DNA from 4 places in the Sphingobium sp. B8D3B genome. Region 3 is predicted to be linked to each of the others. Evidence: predicted binding sites of a transcription regulator. Region 3 holds the regulator's gene; each other region holds the start of a gene.

Region 1 (4,369 bases), 1.2 Mb from region 3:
GAGGCCGATGCTCGGCTCATCCAGCACATAGAGCACGCCGGAGAGGCCCGAGCCGATCTGGCTGGCGAGGCGGATGCGCTGGCTCTCGCCACCCGAGAGCGTGCCGCTGGTGCGATCGAGATTCAGGTAATCGAGGCCGACATTGTTGAGGAAGCCGAGCCGCTCGATGATCTCCTTGAGGATGGCCTTGGCGATCTGGTTCTGCTGGTCGGTCAGATGCTGGGGCAGGGCGGTGAACCAGGCCAGCGCATCCACCACGCTCATGCGGGTCGGGGTGGCGATGTCCTGCATCGCGACCTTCACGGCCAGCGCCTCGGGCTTTAGGCGCGCGCCGCCGCAGGTTTCGCAGGGCTGCGCGGTCTGGAACTTGCCCAGCTCCTCGCGCATCCAGGCGCTGTCCGTCTGCAGCATCCGGCGGTTGAGATTGCCGATCACGCCCTCGAACGGTTTGGAGACGCTGTAGCTCTTGCGCCCATCCTGGAAGGTGAGGGTGACCGGCTTGCCGCCCGTGCCGTGCAGGATGATGAGGCGCACCTCGCCCGGCAGTTCGCTCCACGGCGTCTCCAGGCTGAAGCCGAAGGCCTTGGCGAGGGAGGCGAGCACCTGCATGTAATAAGGGCTCGGCGGATTGGACTTGGCCCAGGGCACGATCGCGCCCTTTTTGAGCGTCAGCGCCTCATTGGGGACGACGAGCTGCTCGTCGAACTCCAGCTTCTCGCCAAGGCCGTCGCAGGCCGGGCAGGCGCCCTGCGGCGCGTTGAACGAGAACAGGCGCGGCTCGATCTCCTGAATGGTGAAGCCGCTGACCGGGCATGCGAATTTTTCGCTGAAGATGATGCGGTTGGCCGGAATGCCGGCGTTTTTCATGCCTTTTTTCAGCCCCTCCCCTTCAGGGGAGGGGTTGGGGTGGGGCTGCTGCGTCGCGCCCGTGACTTCCGATGACGGCATTGAGCCGCCATCACCCACCCCTTGCCCCTCCCTTGAAAGGGAGGGGTTAAGGAGAGACGCCACTGTCCCCTCAGCCAAATCCACATAAGCCAGCCCCTCAGCCAGCTTGAGCGCCGTCTCGAAGCTCTCGGCCAGCCGCTGCGCCATATCCTCGCGGACCACTACGCGGTCCACCACCACCTCGATGTCGTGCTTGTACTTCTTGTCGAGCGCGGGGGCTTCCTCGATGGGGTAGAATTCGCCATCGATGCGCACGCGGGTGAAGCCGGCCCGCTGCCATTCGGCCAGTTCCTTGCGATACTCGCCCTTGCGGCCCCGCACGACCGGGGCGAGCAGATAGACCCGCGTCCCCTCCGGCAGCGCCAGTACGCGGTCGACCATCTGGCTGACCGTCTGCGCGCTGATCGGTAGGCCGGTGGCGGGGGAGTAAGGCACGCCCACGCGCGCCCACAGTAGGCGCATATAGTCGTAGATCTCGGTCACGGTCGCGACCGTGGAGCGCGGGTTGCGGCTCGTGGTCTTCTGCTCGATCGAGATGGCCGGCGAGAGGCCGTCGATATGCTCAACATCCGGCTTCTGCATCATCTCCAGAAACTGGCGCGCATAAGCGGAGAGAGACTCCACATAGCGCCGCTGCCCCTCGGCATAGATGGTGTCGAAGGCGAGGCTCGACTTGCCGCTGCCGGAGAGGCCCGTGATGACGACCAGCGCATCGCGCGGCAGATCCACGTCAATGCCCTTGAGATTATGCTCGCGCGCGCCGCGCACCGAAATATGGGTAAGGCTCATGGGCGGTGTTCTATCTCTGTTCCTGAAGGGAATCCAGCGGCAAGGTTCAGCCAGAGGCACAGATAGGATCGCCCGAGGCCAGATGCGAGATGGCCCGACGGACATTCGCGCGATTGCGCGTGCATCGAGTCTTGATCTTAATCATTGTACCAGCAGGCCGTGGCGTGGAATGCCCGGCCCGACAGACGACGGAGAACGACATGACCCTGGCACGTTACGCACGACTGGCGACCCTTGGAGCCACCATGATGGTCTCGGCCACCGTCGCGCTGGCGCAGGACACGCCGCAGGAGCAGGAAGAGCGGCGTGTGCTCCATGCCGAGCAGGCAAAGCTGGCTGCGCAGCAGATGAGCGATTTCGAGGCGCAGAAGAAGGCCATTGCCGACGAGCAGGCCGCGCGTGAACAGACCTATCGCGACGCGCTGGCGGCGCGGGATGCAGAGATCGCCGCCGAACAGGCGCAGGCCGCTGAGGCGCGGGCGAAGTGGGAAGCGGATGTCGCGGCCTGTCTGGCTGGCGACAAGACCAAATGCGCGCCGCTTCCGCCGAAGACCAGAAAGTAGGAGACCATCTCCCGCGCGTCACCTCCGGGCAAACGCTAGGGGCTGACGTCGTGGACCAGATGCTCAAGCTCGGCGGGGTCTGGATAGACGCCCGCCAGCACGTGATCGAAATGGGTGCGCACCATATCGTTGCATGAACAGGCGCGCTGACGCAGCCGATCCGCATCCAGCACGACGAGCGAGCCGCGCCGGGTCTGGACGAGCCCGTCGGTCTTGAAGCTCTTGATCAGGCGGCTGGCATAGCTGCGCGCAATGCCGAGCAGGGAGCCGAACTCCTCCTGCGTCATCATCACCTGATTGTTGCCGGTGCGATCGACAGCGGCCGTCAGCCATTTGGCCGCCCGCATCTCCAGGCTGTGGACGGCGTTACACGCGACCGACTGAAAAATCTGGGCGAGCAGACAGTCCGCATAGCGGCTGAGCAGATCGCGAATAGCGGGAGAACTCGCTTTCAGCGTCTCCAGCGTCGCAGAATCGAACCGGGCGAAATAGCCGCCATGCATCACGCAGGAGCGGGAATAGGCCGCGAGCCGCCCGCTGCTGACAATGCCGCCAACCGCGCCCTCACGGCCGACCATAGCGATCTCGACCGACGAGCCATCGTCCATCAGGACGTGGAATGTCGCGACCGCATCGCCAAGCGGGAAATAAGCGGCCACCACGGTATCGCCGGGGTCGTACAGGGTCGCGCCCGTGGGCAGGCGCACGACACGCGCCACTTTGGCCATCAGGGCCAGATCGGCAGGGTTCAGCGCTGCCACCAGATTGTTATGATCGATGCCGGGCGAGACGATGTCGTGCATGCGATGCATAACGATCAGCCCCCGCCGCAGTTCCCGTCTATGTTCAAAAGTGAACAGACATCCATCAACTCACCGCGCATAGAGGCACCGCAGAGCCGCGTTCATGATAGTAAACGGGCCGCAAAGGGTCAGTAACAGGGGCAGGCCGGCGCCTCTCGTTGAATGTTCGAGGAACCGGGGATGCTGAATGTTCTTTTGCTTGAAGATGAAATGCTTATCGCGCTCGACCTTGAGTTGACGTTGCGCGAATTGGGGGCGGATGAGGTCTATCCCGTCGCCACAGTAAGCCAGGCGATTACAGCTCTGGAAAGCGGCAATATCACCGGCGCGATCGTCGATTATAATCTGGGCGGCGAAACCTCGGAGCCGGTGCTGATGGAACTGGAGGCCCGCAAAATCCCGTTTGTGGTGATGAGCGGCTATCCGGACAGCAGCTATCTGGGCGATGGCACCAGGGATTGGCCGATGCTTCCCAAGCCGGCGGGGCTGAGCGCCCTGCGCGAGGTTCTTGCCAGCATGAAAGCCTCGAAAAGCTAGGCGGGAGGCGCTATCGCCGTGACGCGAGGCTGGCGAAGCAGGGCGCATTCCAAGCGTGGCGAATACTTGACCATGCTAATGATTGTGCTACTATCGGCCTCCTCAGGAGCAGGATAGACTGATGACGATCACGGCCACACCCATCACCCCCCGTTTCGGCGCCGAGATTTCTGGCGTGGACATCAGCAAGCCGCTGGACGCGGATACGATCGCTGAGCTGATCGCTCAGCAGGATCGCTGGGGCGTGACCGTCTACCGGAACACCGGGCTGGACGATGAGGGGCAGATCGCCTTCGCGCGCAATTTCGGCCATCTGGAGAGCCTGCCGCCCCGCGAGGGCCGCCCGCGCATCTTCCTGTTCAACGCCGGCAATCTCAATGCGCAGGGCGAGATCAACTGGGATCCGGGCGCCACGACCTATCGCAAGGGCGACCAGATCTGGCACACGGACAGCAGCTTCATGGATCTGCGCACGTCCTATTCCATGCTCCGCGCCGTGGAAGTGCCGCCGTCGGGCGGGCCGACCTGGTTTGCCGATGCACGCTCGGCTTATGACGACCTGCCGCAGGACGTGAAGGACAAGATCGAAAATCTGGAATGCGAGCACAGCCTCTGGTGGTCGCGCAAGCAGGGCGGCGCCGAAATCAGCCGCGAGGATATCGAGGCGCGTCACCGCCCGGTCCACAAGCTGGTGCATGTCCACAAGGGCTCGGGTCGCAAGATGATCTA
Region 2 (4,369 bases), 470 kb from region 3:
GGGGCGGCGGGGCCAGTCGGGCGCGCAGGTTTGCCGTGTCGATCAAGCCAGTCGGGCGCCAGTCGGCCGTGACGATGAACGGCCGCAACTTCGTCACCGTGCGGGTGAGCCGGGCGAGATCATCCAGCCGGAGACGATGATGGCGGCGGGCTTGCAGGATGGCAGCCACCGCCCGCGTGCCCAGTCCTGGCACGCGCAACAGCTTCTCGCGCGAGGCCAGATTGATGTCGACCGGAAAATCCTGCCGGTGCCGCAAGGCCCAGGCCAGCTTGGGGTCAATGTCGAGCGCCAGCATCCCGTCATCGTTGGTCGCGGTCTGCACCTCGCTGGTCGAAAATCCGTAGAAGCGGATCAGCCAGTCGGACTGATAGAGCCGATGCTCGCGCATCAGCGGCGGTCGCTTGAGCGGCAGGACGGCGCTGGCATCGGGGATCGGGCTGAAGGCGGAATAATAGACGCGGCGCAGGCGATGGCGGTCGTACAATTCGCTGGCCCGGCCGATGATCTGCGTGTCGCTGGCGCCATCCGCGCCGACGATCATCTGGGTAGATTGGCCGGCGGGCGCGAACATCGGCGCATGTTTGAAGCGTTTGCGCGCATCCTTCGCCTCGACCATGGCCGAACCGAGCCGCGCCATCGCGCCTTCGATCTGCCCGCCATTCTTGTCGGGCGCCAAATCGGTCAGACCGCGCTCGGTCGGCAGTTCGACATTGATCGAGACGCGATCGGCCCAGCGACCGGCCTGTTCGACCAACATGCGATCGGCCTCGGGAATGGTCTTGAGGTGGATATAACCTTTGAAGCCATGATCCTCCCGCAACGCGCGCGCGACCTCGATCAACTGCTCCATCGTGTGGTCGGCAGACTTGATGATGCCGGAGGAGAGGAACAGGCCCTCGATATAATTGCGCCGGTAGAAGTTGAGCGTCAGCTCGACCACTTCCTGGGCCGTGAAGCGCGCGCGCCGCACATTCGAGCTCTTGCGATTGACGCAATAATGGCAGTCGAAAATGCAATGATTGGTGAGCAAGATCTTGAGCAGCGAGATGCAGCGCCCATCCGGCGCATAAGCATGGCAGATGCCCATGCCTTCGGTCGAGCCGATCCCCTTGCCGTCGCGACTGTTGCGCTTGGCGGTCCCGGAGGATGCGCAGGAAGCATCATATTTCGCGGCGTCCGCAAGGATCGCCAAGCGGTCGGTAATCGTCTCCTGTTTCATTTGTTCTTTATATGTTCCAGCGTAATGCCCGGCAAGCGCCGAGCGGGCCAGCCCGGCTCGGTTCGTCTGAAAATTGCACTGCCATGTGCCTTGCGCTATGCGCTGACGGAGAGCCCCGGTGTCCGCTGATCCTCGCTGATTCGCGCCGCCGGGGCCTTGATTTTTACAACTGATGAGTAGGCACCCGCACATGTCCCGTCGTCGCCAGATTTATGAGGGCAAGGCGAAGATCCTCTATGAAGGTCCTGAACCCGGCACGCTGATCCAGTATTTCAAGGATGATGCGACTGCCTTCAATGCGCAGAAGAAGGGGACCATCTCCGGGAAGGGTGTGCTGAATAACCGGATTTCCGAGCATGTCTTCACGCTGCTCGCGAACATCGGCGTGCCCACCCACTTCATCAAGCGGCTCAACATGCGCGAGCAGCTCATTCGTCAGGTGGAGATCGTGCCGATCGAGGTCGTGGTGCGCAATGTCGCCGCTGGCTCGCTCTCCACCCGGCTGGGCATTGAAGAGGGCACGCAGCTCCCCCGCACGCTCATCGAATATTATTACAAGGATGATGCGCTCGGCGATCCGCTGATCACCGAAGAGCATATCGCCTGCTTCGGCTGGGCGAGCCAGGAAGAGATGCACGACATCGCCGACATGGCGATCCGCGTAAACGACTTCATGAGCGGCTTGTTCGCCGGCATCGGTATCCGTCTGGTCGACTTCAAGCTGGAGTTCGGCCGCATCTGGGATGGCGATTTCTCGCGTATCATCCTGGCCGACGAGATCAGCCCCGATGGCTGCCGCTTGTGGGATATGGCCACCAACGAGAAGCTGGACAAGGACCGCTTCCGCCGCGATCTCGGCGGTGAGGTCGAGGCCTATCAGGAGGTCGCCCGCCGCCTTGGCCTGCTGCCCGAGGGCCTTGAGAACGACGTTCTCGATCTGGAAAGCCACCGCAAGAAGCGCGGCAAGTAAGAGGCGTTTCGGGCCGGGCGCTCATCAGCGGCGCCCGGCACCCGCGCCTTTACATCGGCGCGCCGGGAAGTACCCAGGCATTGAGGCCCATCCACAGGGCCATGGCGACCATGAACAAGTCTTCGGTGAACGACACGAAGCCGAGTGGCACATTGGTCCCGCCGCCGACGCAGGCACATTTGAGGCTGCGTTTCTCCACATAGACGGCCTTGTAGATCGAGACCGCGCCGATGCCGCCGATGAACGCGGCGACTGGTACCGAGAGCCAGGGCAGGGCCCCCGCGAGCATCAGCACGCCGGCGCCCAATTGGGCGAACGGATAGATTGAGGCATAGGGCACCCATTTGCGGGCCAGCAGATCATAGCCCAGGAACATGGTCGCGAACCGATCCACATCCTGCAGCTTGAGCATCGCCAGTAGGATCATCGTCGTGGAGATGAAACGCTCGAGGGTGAGCAGGCTGAGCAGCGGCGCGGCCGTCAACAGATCGATCGTCAGCGCGATCAGCGCCGCGACAGCGAACACGACCAGAACAGGCGTATAGCTCGTCGCGTTCGGATCTTTGACGCTCAGGCCCAGGAAGCGGCGCAAGTCATCATGGCCACCGATCCGCTGACCGTCGATGAACACCTGCGGCGTCGTGGTCACATAATGCTCGGCCTTGAACGCCTCCTGCTGGGCGCGGGTTTCGATCCAGCGATCCTCGACATCATAGCCTTTGCCGCGCAGCAGGTGCAGCGCCTTGAGGCCATACGGGCAGATGTGGCCGGGCATCACCATCCGATAGAGAACGGCCTTACGGCTGCTCGTGGCGCGGGGTTCAGGCATTGACGCTCATCCTTGCTGAGAAGTCCATGCACCCCATATAGGGTCTGTACCACGGTACGGAGTCAAGCATGGCGGCGATGAGCATTTCGGGTCTGGCGAAAGCCGGCGGTGTGGGGGTCGAGACGATCCGCTTCTATCAGCGCAAGGACTTGCTCCCCACGCCCGAGAAGCAGGCCGGCAACGACCTGTCCGGGGGCATAAGGCGCTATGGTGAGGAGGATGTCCGGCGGCTGCGCTTCATTCGAGCGGCGCAGCAGGCCGGCTTTACGCTGGAGGAAATCCGCACGCTGTTGTCGCTGGACGCGGGGCAGGATCGTGCCCGCGCGCGCGCCTTGGCGGAAGAGCGGCTGGTCCAGCTCGATGAAAAGATCGCGCAATTGGAAGCGGCCCGCGCCTCGCTGCGCCAACTCGCGCGGACCTGTGCCCGTTCCGAAGAAGGGCCGTGCCCGATCCTGCAATCCTTCGGCGTGTGAGGCCTTATCCGGCGGGGAGGCGCAGGCGTACCATCAGGCCGCCGAGGTCCTCGCTCTCGTCCAACGTGACCGAGCCGCCGTAGATTTCCGCGACATCGCGCACGATGGCAAGGCCAAGGCCGGTGCCGGGCTTGCCGCTATCCAGCCGCACGCCGCGATCGAAGATGCGTTCGCGCGCGGCCTCGGGAATGCCCATGCCGTCGTCCTCCACGAGAATGTCGACCCAGGGCGTGCTCTGCACCACGGTGACGAACACGCTGCCACCGCCATATTTGGCGGCATTCTCGACCAGGTTGCCGAGCAGCTCGTCCAGATCCTGCCGCTCGACGCGGACGACGGCCGTCTGCGCGCCGTCGCGGTCGATGCGGACATCAGGGTAGAGGCGCTCGACGGCGCGCTCCACCGCTTCGAGGCTCGGCCACACCAATGTGCGGCTTTGTGCCGCGCCGCGCCGGCCGAGAGCACGGGCACGGGCGAGATGGTGGTCGATCTGGCGGCGCATCGTCCCGGTTTCCCGCACCACCGTGGTGGCGAGGTCGGGCGACTGGGCCGTCGCGGCGTTCATCACGACCGTCAGCGGCGTCTTGAGCGCGTGGGCGAGATTGCCGGCGTGGCGGCGGGCTTCCTCCGCCTGCTGCTCGTTATGGGCGAGCAGCGCGTTCAATTCCTCGACCAGCGGCTGGACCTCCCGGGGCAGGGGCACGGTTACGCGGCTCTTCTCGCCATCCCGCATGCGCGCGATTTCGCGGCGGATATGGCGCAGCGGACGCAGGCCGAAGAACACCTGCAGGCCAGCCAATATGATCAGCCCGACGCCGAGGATAACAAAGCTGTTGAACAGGGTGGCCCGCAGCGCATGGATTTGCGCGTCCAGCCCC
Region 3 (4,369 bases):
AACGCAGAAATGGCACCGGCGCGTGGCTGTCGACGGAAAAGCGCACGGCGCCGCATCGACAGGAACCTTCGAGCTTGAGGGGCATGGCACAGTCCTCCCTTGTGATCGTCTCTCAAGCTGAACCGCTGCCCTCCCCGCCGGTTCCCTCAGCGTCCATCGCGCGCTTCCCCTTGCGGCCACTTAATCCTTGATCTGCGCGCGCATCCTCCGCATGGCGAGCGCGCCCGGTGCCCGGCCCATGTCCGGTGGCCGCGTGCCCTGGCAGGAGATGTCCGCCCGTGATCGTTCGCAACCGCCTTGGCTTGCTCGAAGTGCTGTTCGCCTATCGCGGCACGATCATGCCGCATATCCAGCATCGGCTGGCAGGCATCGCCGTGGCCAGCGTGGCGGCCATTCTGGCAGCGCGCGCCTGGCCAGGGCTATTCGCGCAGATCAGCGGCATTCCATTCGCCCTGATCGGCCTGTCGCTCTCCATCTTCATGAGTTTCCGCAACAGTGCCTGTTATGATCGCTGGTGGGAGGGCCGCAAGCAATGGGGCGCGCTGATCATCGCGAGCCGCTCCTTCGCGCGGCTCACTTCCTCGCTGCCTGAGGAGGAACGCACCCCGCTGCTCCGCGGCATCTGCGGCTTCACCAACGGCCTCGCCGCCCGCCTGCGGCAGCACGACGAGGCTGCCGCGATCGGCCGGTGGGTGAACGATGGACCGTGGCGCACCTCCCCGAACCCGACCGACACCGTGCTCTACGAGATGGGCGCGCACTGCCTGCGCCTGTCCGCGGATGAAAAGATCAACCCGATCCACCACTCGCTCATCGAAGGCCAACTCAAGGCGCTCAGCGATGTGCAGGCGGCCTGTGAGCGGATCGCCAGCACGCCGGTGCCGTTCACCTATTCGCTCATCCTCCACCGCACGACCTACGTCTTCTGCTTGTTGCTGCCCTTCGCCCTGGCGGGCTCGCTGGGCTGGTGGGCCCTCATTCCGGTGCTGGTGGCGAGCTATACCTTCTTCGGGCTGGACGCCTTGGGCGATCAGCTGGAAGACCCGTTCGGCTATGATCCCAACGATTTGCCGCTCGATGCGATGACGCGGACGGTGGAACGCGAAATGCTCGCCCGCCTCGGCGCGACCGACCTCCCCGCACCCATCGCGCCCGATCAGCACATCCTGACCTGATTGCTTGCTAGCGCGAGGCTGGAGCGCACCGAAACCTGAGATATTTGGCCGATCCGTGTTGACGTGGCTCGATTCGTTTCCTAAACGTTCTCCGTCCGTTCCATATTGGGGAACCACTCATGTTGACCGCCAAGCAACAGCAACTGCTCAGCTACATCAAGCAGCATCTCGATCAGGGTGGCGTCTCGCCCAGTTTCGAGGAGATGAAGGAGGCGCTGGACCTCAAATCGAAGTCCGGCATCCATCGGCTGATCAGCGCGCTGGAAGAGCGCGGCTTCATCCGCAGGCTGCCCAATCGTGCGCGGGCGCTCGAAATCCTCAAACTGCCCGATGGTATGCCCGTGGCGGAGCGGACGGAAGAGCCGGCGGCGGCCACCAACGTGACCCCGCTGCGCAAGGCGCCCACCCCGCCGGCGCGGACGATCCCCATCGCCGCCAATGACGTGATCGAAATTCCGCTGCATGGGCGCATCGCTGCCGGTCTTCCCATCGAGGCGATGGAGAGCGACACCATGTTGCCGGTCCCGGCCGCGTTGCTGGGCGCCGGCGATCATTACGCTCTGGAAGTCTCCGGTGACTCGATGATCGAAGCGGGGATTTTCGACGGTGACTTCGCGCTGATCCAGCGGACCGAGACGGCGCGGGATGGCCAGATCGTCGTGGCCCTCATCGACGAGAATGAAGCGACGCTCAAATATTTCCATCATGAGGGCCGCAAGGTGCGGCTCGATCCTGCCAATCGCGACCATGAGCCGCAAACCTATGAGGCGCGGCAGGTGCGCATTCAGGGCCGGCTCGCGGGGCTATTGCGGCGTTATAACTGAGGCGGGCTATATGGGACGCCGGCTCTAGCGCGAGCCGGTGCCCGCTATCCAGGGATGGCGACTGCGCGGGTCGTGGCCCGGCACGATCTCCCGGCTGTCGAGCAGGATCAGTGCGCCGCCCATAGCGCTCAGCGCTGGCCGATCCAGCTTTGCCCAGCGCGGCACACATCCGGGCGGCAGGCGTCGGTCGGCGATCACAAGATCAGCCTGTGCGCAGGCGGCCACCAGCTCGGGATAGGGAACAAGCAGGCGCGAGCGACTGATCAGCAGGTGGACCGGCGGCTGACCGGCACGGCCCGGCAATGTCATCGCGCACATGTCCCGCGTGCATCGGGTGTCCGGCGCCTGCGCGAGGGACGCAAACTCGCCGTCATAAGCGCTCGCCTCGGCCAAAGTCGTCCGAACATAGTCCCCGCTCCGGTCCCGCAACAGCGCCATGCGCCCGTCGCCCAGGCGCACCGCCACATGATGGCCGTCGGCGGTGACGAGCACGTCGGCGGACGGTGCCAGAAATATCAGGAAAAAGCCGACCGCCGCCAGAGGCAGGCCCCACCAACGCAGCGCCGTGTGCCAGAGCATCAGCCACAAGAGGCCGATCATGGCGAGCGCAAAGGCCAGTCCACTGGAGACGGGCAGCGACAGCGTGGCAAAGGGCTGACTGGCGACAGTATGCGCGATCCACAGCAGGGACTTGAGCGCCACACCGACCACCCACCAGACCGGCGCCCCCAGCCCCACAGCGTCGAGCACCAGCGCGAGCACCTCAGCCGGCATCACCACGAAACTGGTCAGCGGAATGGCAATCATATTGGCCGCAGCGCCAAGCAGGCCCGAGCGATGAAAATGAGCGAAGGCAATCGGCGTCAGCACCAGCTCCACCAGCAAACCTGTCGCCAGCAAGGCGCCGAGGCTGCGGGTCCAGCGCTTTATCCGCCCCTCATCACGTCGCTCGAACAGCCGCCGTGCGGGGGGATATTCGTAAAGCGCCACGATTGCGGTCACGGCAACGAAGCTCATCTGGAAGCTGGGGCCGATGACAGCCTCCGGCCAGAAGATCATTACGATCAGCGCGCCGGTCGCGATCAAGCGCAGCCCGATGGCCTCACGCCCCAGGGCCATGCCCGCGATCACCAGCAGAGCGGCAATGCACGAGCGGATCGTCGGCACCTGCGCCCCGGTGAACACAGTGTATCCGATGCCCGCCGCGCCACCCACGCAGGCGGCGATCATCAGCACCGGCCAGCGCAGCGCAAAGGTCGGCGACAGCGCAAGCAGACTGACCATGATGAGAATCACGCCGCCGATCAGCGCGGAGACGTGCAAGCCACTGATCGAGAGCAGATGGGCGAGCCCGCTGCGCCGCATCGCGTCCGCATCCGCCTCACTGATCCAGTTCTGATTGCCCGTGGCGAGCGTGATCGCGATCGTCCCTTCCGGCCCCGGCAACCGGGCGGCGATGTGATGGGCGAGAGTCGCGCGCGCATCCCCGCCAGCGGTTGCCGCATCGAGGCGCTGCACTTTGCCGAGTGCCCGCCCGGTAGCGCCGAGGCCGGAAAAATAGGCCGTCCGCGCAAAATCATAAGCGCCCGGCAGGGCAGCCGGTGCAGGCGGCATTAGCCGCGCTCGGACGGCAATGCGGTCCCCTGCGGCAATCTCCTCTGCCATCTGATCGGGCGCCGCGTTGATGCGGACCCGCGCCGGCAGATCGGGCCGCGACAGCGGCGCGACCTCCAGCCGCACCAGTCCCCGCGCGGCCAAAGGCGTCACCGAGAGGACGCGCGCTTCCGTCTCCACCACGGCAGCGCGCGCGAGCGGTGGCTCCGCCACGAGCAGCGCTTTGGCCCAGATCAGCAGACAGCCCGCCGCCAGCAGCACCGCGCCAACGGCGAGCGCAGCAGGCAATCGCCCTCCGCGCCCCACGGCGCCAAAGGCGGCGGCGGCGCCCAGCCAGAAGGCGATCCACGCCATCCACTGCGGCGGCGCAGGCAGGGTGAACCAGGCGATAATCCCGGCGCCCAGCAGGATCGGCACCCACAGTGGCAGTTGCGCCCGCTCGGCCTCCAGCACCGATTCCGCTCGCGCATGAAGCCGTCCCAACCAGACACTGCTGCGGCGCAACAACGGTATTTGTCGAGCCGGAAAAGGCGTGCTAGGGGCATTCTCGTTCACTAGGAAACCCACCCGCGACATAAGGGAAAAGCAGGCATAGCGTGGCAGAAGGACGGAAACAAACAGGCACGGTCGTCACCCGCTTTGCCCCCTCGCCTACGGGATATCTCCACATTGGCGGCGCACGCACGGCGCTGTTCAACTATCTTTTCGCCCGTCACCACGGCGGCAAGTTCCTACTGCGCGTCGAGGATACCGACC
Region 4 (4,369 bases), 1.1 Mb from region 3:
GCTTGAGATGCCGTTCGGCATTGGCGAGCAGGCGTCGGCCCGCCGCAGCGATGGTCGTGCCTTCGCGAATGCAGGTCAGGATATCGTGCAGCGGTCGCGCATCGGGATGATCGTAGAGCGCATCGCAGGTGGCGAGCAGAGGCACGCCGCAAGCCGCGCCCAGCGCCTGGGCTTGCGCCAGCCGCCGCGCATCCGCGCCGCTGCGCTGCATGGTGACGGCCAGCCATACAGCGCCCGGGCGCGCCTCCGTCAGTCGCTCCAACAGGCGCCGGTCGCGTCCGGTGGCGATCAGCAGCAGGTCGTCGGCATGATCGAGCAGATCCGACAGATTGAGCGTGCAATCACCCTTTTCCGCGCGGCGGTTACCCAGCGTCAACAGCCGCGTCAGCCGACCCCAGCCATGGCGGGTGGCGGGATAGGCGATGATATCCGGCGTCCCGTCCGCAAAGACCAGCCGCGCACCGACGGCGAGGCGAAAACCGGTGGCAGGCCCGCCGATCTCCCGCCAGGCCACATGCGCGCGCACGACGCCGGCCACCGTGTTGCGATCCGCAATGCCCAGCCCGGCCATACCCAGATGATGGGCCTGCGCCACCATATGCGCGGGATGCGAAGCGCCGCGCAGGAAGCTGTAATTGGTGGCCGCGACCAGCTCTGCGAAAGGGGGCGGGTCGCTCATGCGAACAGCCCGTGGAGATACCAGTTCGGATCGGGCTTTTCATCATAAAGCCCGTGGCGGAAGATCCAGTAGCGTCGCCCGCGCACGTCCTCGATCCGGTAATAGTCCCGCGTCAGCCCGGCCTTGCCAGGGGCTTCACCGCCCTTGCGCCGCCACCATTCGGAGGCGATCCGCTCGGGGCCTTCATAGAGCCGCACCTCGTGCAGCCTGCGTTTCCAGCGGAAGCGGTGCGGCGGGCCGTCCGGCACTTGCGCGATCACCTCCACCGGCTGCGGCGGATCGAACAGGAACAGCGGCCGCAAGGGCGGCTCGCCCACCGGCGGCGTGGGCCATGGAAGGGGCGCACGGGCGTGGATCGCCGGCAAGGCAAGCTGCGCCTGTTCGGGAATATGGCTGTCCTGCGGCTCAAGACGACACAGGCTGGCTGGCCCCAGGCGGGTGCTCAACCGGTCGATCAGATCGGCCAGCGCGCCGGCATCCTGCTCGCTGCCATCCAGAGCCGGCTGGCTGGTGCCGAGCGGCTCGGTAACGGGCAGGAACAAGGTGATGCGGTCATAGCCAAAGCCGGGGTCGAGCGGATCGGCCAGCGTCCCGATGCGCTCGTCGAACAGGCGCAACACCGGCGCCGGATCGCGCGTGGGCAGACCGGTCTCGATCGCCAGCCGATGGCGCGCCCCATCGCTGCGGAACAATGTCAGGACAAAGCGCCGGCCACCCAGTCCGCGCTCATCGAGTGTCCGGGCCGCCTCGCGCAGCAGGTCGAGAAAACAGCCGGCGATGCTGGCCTGCAAGGCAACCGGCTCGGCAAAACGGCGCTCGAAATGGAGTGGCTCGGGCTGTGCGAGCGGATCGATCGGCGCCTGTTCCTCGCCCAGCAGGCGGCGCAAGGCAGTCACCGCGTCCGCCCCGAATCGCGCGGCGATGCTGGCGGCGGCCCGCGACGCCAGATCGCCGATGGTCTTTAGCCCGGCGCGGCGCAAGGCGAGCGTCGCCTCTTCGTCCAGCCCCAGCGCCAGCACGGGCAGCGCCCGCAGCGCCTCCCGCTCGCTGGTGACGGGCAGGCGGGCATGACGGGCCAGCGCCTGCGCGCCCTGCGCGGTGGAGGCTGTGGCCATGCGCACGCTCATGCCAATCGCGGCGAAGGCATCCTCGGCCTGCGCGGCCAGGCCTGCCTCGCCGCCGAACAGATGGTCGCTTCCCGCAATATCCAGCGTTATCCCATCGGGCGGGGCGAGGGTGACATGCGGTGACCAGGCGATGCAATGCCGGGCCAGCCGCTGCAGCCAGTGACGGTCGGCCTCTTCGTCCATGTCGGCCACGATGAGGTCGGGCTGCAGCGCGCGGGCATCGGCCAGCGTCTGGCCCGGCAAGATGCCGAGCGCGTGGGCCTGCGCATCGACGGCGCACAGCCGCAATGCGCCCTTGATCTTGGCGACGAGAACCAGCGGCCCGTTAGGCTGCCCGCCGGTCCCCGCGCTGTCGATCCCCTGCTGAATCCGCAGCCTTTCTGTGGGCAGGAGCGGAAACCACAGCGCCAGATAGCGCCGCTTCACGGAACAAGCGTCGGTCACGGTCCCACTCCAGCCGCCAGGAAAGGCCGCAAGGGCCGGAACGTTGGCGCAGCAAGGTCACATCGAAGGTCGGCAGTCCGGGCGCATTGCCCGGCAGCGCGAGCGAAGGTGCGGCGGCCACCTGCCAGCGGGTCTGTGCCGCGCTGGGCACGGGCGGCGCGTCCGGGCGCAGCAGCAGCAATGTCACGCCGGATTTCTCTGCCGCCAGAGTCAGGCGGCGGCTGGCGGTCAGGTCCAGCGCGGGCATCGAGCCCCAGCCTTCCAACACGACTGCGCTTAGACCGGAGCAGCGCAAGGCATCCACGGCCGCACGCAGCAGGTCCATGCCGTCCCTGACGGTGCCGATCAGCCCCAGACCGGGGGCGCCGCCCAGTTCGGCCCAGCCATGGCCCTGCGCCACGCCGCCTTTTCGGCTCGCCTGTCGCTCGCGGAGCCATAGCACCTTGCCCTCGGCCTCGCTCAAACCTGTCGCCAGCGAGACGACGAAACCCGCCGCTGCCGCGACATCGTCCACCTCTGCCGCATAGACTTCATGCACCCGCCCGCGCGCCAGCCCGCCGCCCAGCAGCGTATCGATCGCGGCGATGCCGAACGCCTTTCGGGAGGGGGCATCCGGCATCGCGTGATCGCACAAAAGGGCAGGGGCGAGTCTCATATGTTCCTATTATGTTCCTATTCTGAGCAGGGTCAAGGGATCGTTCCGGCAGCTTGTCCGATCGCGGCCCAAGCCACTGGAGTCGAACGATCATTGCTCCGTCACGCCTGCGACAGAGTATCGCAAAGGCGGTTCCTCGCCGGGCATTTCGCTTGACAAGGCAGACCTGCAGGACGGAATAAACTACAACGACGTATCACGATTTATCCGCTGCATGCGGATGTGCGTCATGAGGGGGAGGTCACAGGGGATGCGGTTCAGGTCAGCCGTCGGCAAAGCGCTTATGCTTGCTCTGTTCGGATCGCTCGCCCAAACGGCTGTGGCGGCCGAGAATTGCCCGTCGCCGGGCATGACCAAGGCCGATTTCGAGCGCTATTTCCTTTGTTTCAATGCGCGCGATTATGCCTGCTTCACCAGCTATTACGACCCCGATGTCGTGTTGGTGAAAGGCGGCAAATGGCCCGATCTCAAGGGGCGCGAGGCGATCATCGCCTTCTATCGCGACGTCGATGCCCGTGGGCTGCAGGAGCATGTGACCCCGCACGCCATTGAGGTGCAACCGCAGGGCGCGACGGTCGATCTGGAAGCACATTTCCAGGCCACCAGCGACTGGCCGGACTTTGGCTCACGGCCCTTGAAGGCGGGTGATGACTGGCGGCTGCGCGGCGTGCTGCTCTACGAGATTCCATGCGGCAAGATCACCCGCATCCGGCCCCGCCCGCGTCCCGTGCAGCCATGATCGCGCGTCCCATCCGGGGGCTGGCCATGATGGCCGCGCTCCTGCCCGCCGCCCCGGCAATGGCTGCCGGGCCTGCGGCACCGGCGGCCTGTGATCGCACCTGCCTCACCGAGATCATGGACCAATATCTGGCCGCGATGGTCGCGCGCGCGCCCGCTCGGGCGCCGATGGCAGCGCAATATCGCGCGACGGAGGATGCGCAGGAGGTCCGTCTCGGCGCGGGCCTGTGGCAGACGGCGACCGGCCTCGGCACCTATCGCATCGACCTCGCCGATCCGGTGAGCGGCACCGTCGGCTATATCGGCGAGGTGCTGGAAGGGGAGGGCAAGGTCACCATCGCGCTGCGCCTCAAGGTGGCGGATCGCCAGATCACCGAGGTGGAGACGATTCTCGGGCGCGGGCGGGTGCCCGGCACATCCATCGTGCCGGCGCCGCGCGCGTCGTTCCGCAAGATCGTTCCGCCCGCCGAGCGGCTGACCCGCCAGCAGATGATCCAAACGGCCAATGCCAATTTCGACGCGCTGCTCGCGGCCGACGGCTCCCCCTATGCGGAGGATTGCCAGCGCATCGAGAACCGCATGGCGATGAGCGGCAATGCGGAGCTCAACTATCCCATCGGCACGATCCCCGGCGTGCCCAAGCCGCATTTCGGCAGCATGGGCTGCGGCCAGCAGATCAGCCTGCACCTGTTCGACCAGCTCGACGCGGTCGAGCCGCGCCGCTTC

Evidence for each region. Region 3 encodes LexA, which represses DNA repair genes until DNA is damaged. Its sites were predicted from a motif close to GTTCCNCNCTTGTTCT; they were not measured.
Region 1: a site for LexA is predicted at 1,745-1,760, ahead of uvrA (excinuclease ABC subunit UvrA). Genes of this name have one in related genera too.
Region 2: a site for LexA is predicted at 1,222-1,237, ahead of M2343_RS01265 (putative DNA modification/repair radical SAM protein). Genes of this name have one in related genera too.
Region 4: a site for LexA is predicted at 2,908-2,923, ahead of M2343_RS08915 (ImuA family protein). Genes of this name have one in related genera too.

What each region holds. Positions count from the first base shown of each region.
Region 1 is NZ_JAOQON010000001.1:1,946,634-1,951,002, reverse strand. Features, by position in the region: gene uvrA (excinuclease ABC subunit UvrA) at 1-1,737, opposite strand, end outside; gene M2343_RS09150 (hypothetical protein) at 1,938-2,300, shown strand; gene M2343_RS09145 (Crp/Fnr family transcriptional regulator) at 2,336-3,112, opposite strand; gene M2343_RS09140 (hypothetical protein) at 3,266-3,640, shown strand; gene M2343_RS09135 (TauD/TfdA dioxygenase family protein) at 3,762-4,369, shown strand, end outside.
Region 2 is NZ_JAOQON010000001.1:279,289-283,657, forward strand. Features, by position in the region: gene M2343_RS01265 (putative DNA modification/repair radical SAM protein) at 1-1,219, opposite strand, end outside; gene purC (phosphoribosylaminoimidazolesuccinocarboxamide synthase) at 1,410-2,189, shown strand; gene M2343_RS01275 (MauE/DoxX family redox-associated membrane protein) at 2,239-3,018, opposite strand; gene M2343_RS01280 (MerR family transcriptional regulator) at 3,087-3,491, shown strand; gene M2343_RS01285 (sensor histidine kinase) at 3,496-4,369, opposite strand, start outside.
Region 3 is NZ_JAOQON010000001.1:753,416-757,784, reverse strand. Features, by position in the region: gene M2343_RS03495 (GFA family protein) at 1-85, opposite strand, end outside; gene M2343_RS03490 (bestrophin family protein) at 279-1,175, shown strand; gene lexA (transcriptional repressor LexA) at 1,295-1,999, shown strand; gene M2343_RS03480 (ComEC/Rec2 family competence protein) at 2,024-4,096, opposite strand; gene gltX (glutamate--tRNA ligase) at 4,210-4,369, shown strand, end outside.
Region 4 is NZ_JAOQON010000001.1:1,898,669-1,903,037, reverse strand. Features, by position in the region: gene M2343_RS08925 (error-prone DNA polymerase) at 1-679, opposite strand, end outside; gene M2343_RS08920 (Y-family DNA polymerase) at 676-2,250, opposite strand; gene M2343_RS08915 (ImuA family protein) at 2,132-2,905, opposite strand; gene M2343_RS08910 (nuclear transport factor 2 family protein) at 3,189-3,644, shown strand; gene M2343_RS08905 (hypothetical protein) at 3,671-4,369, shown strand, end outside.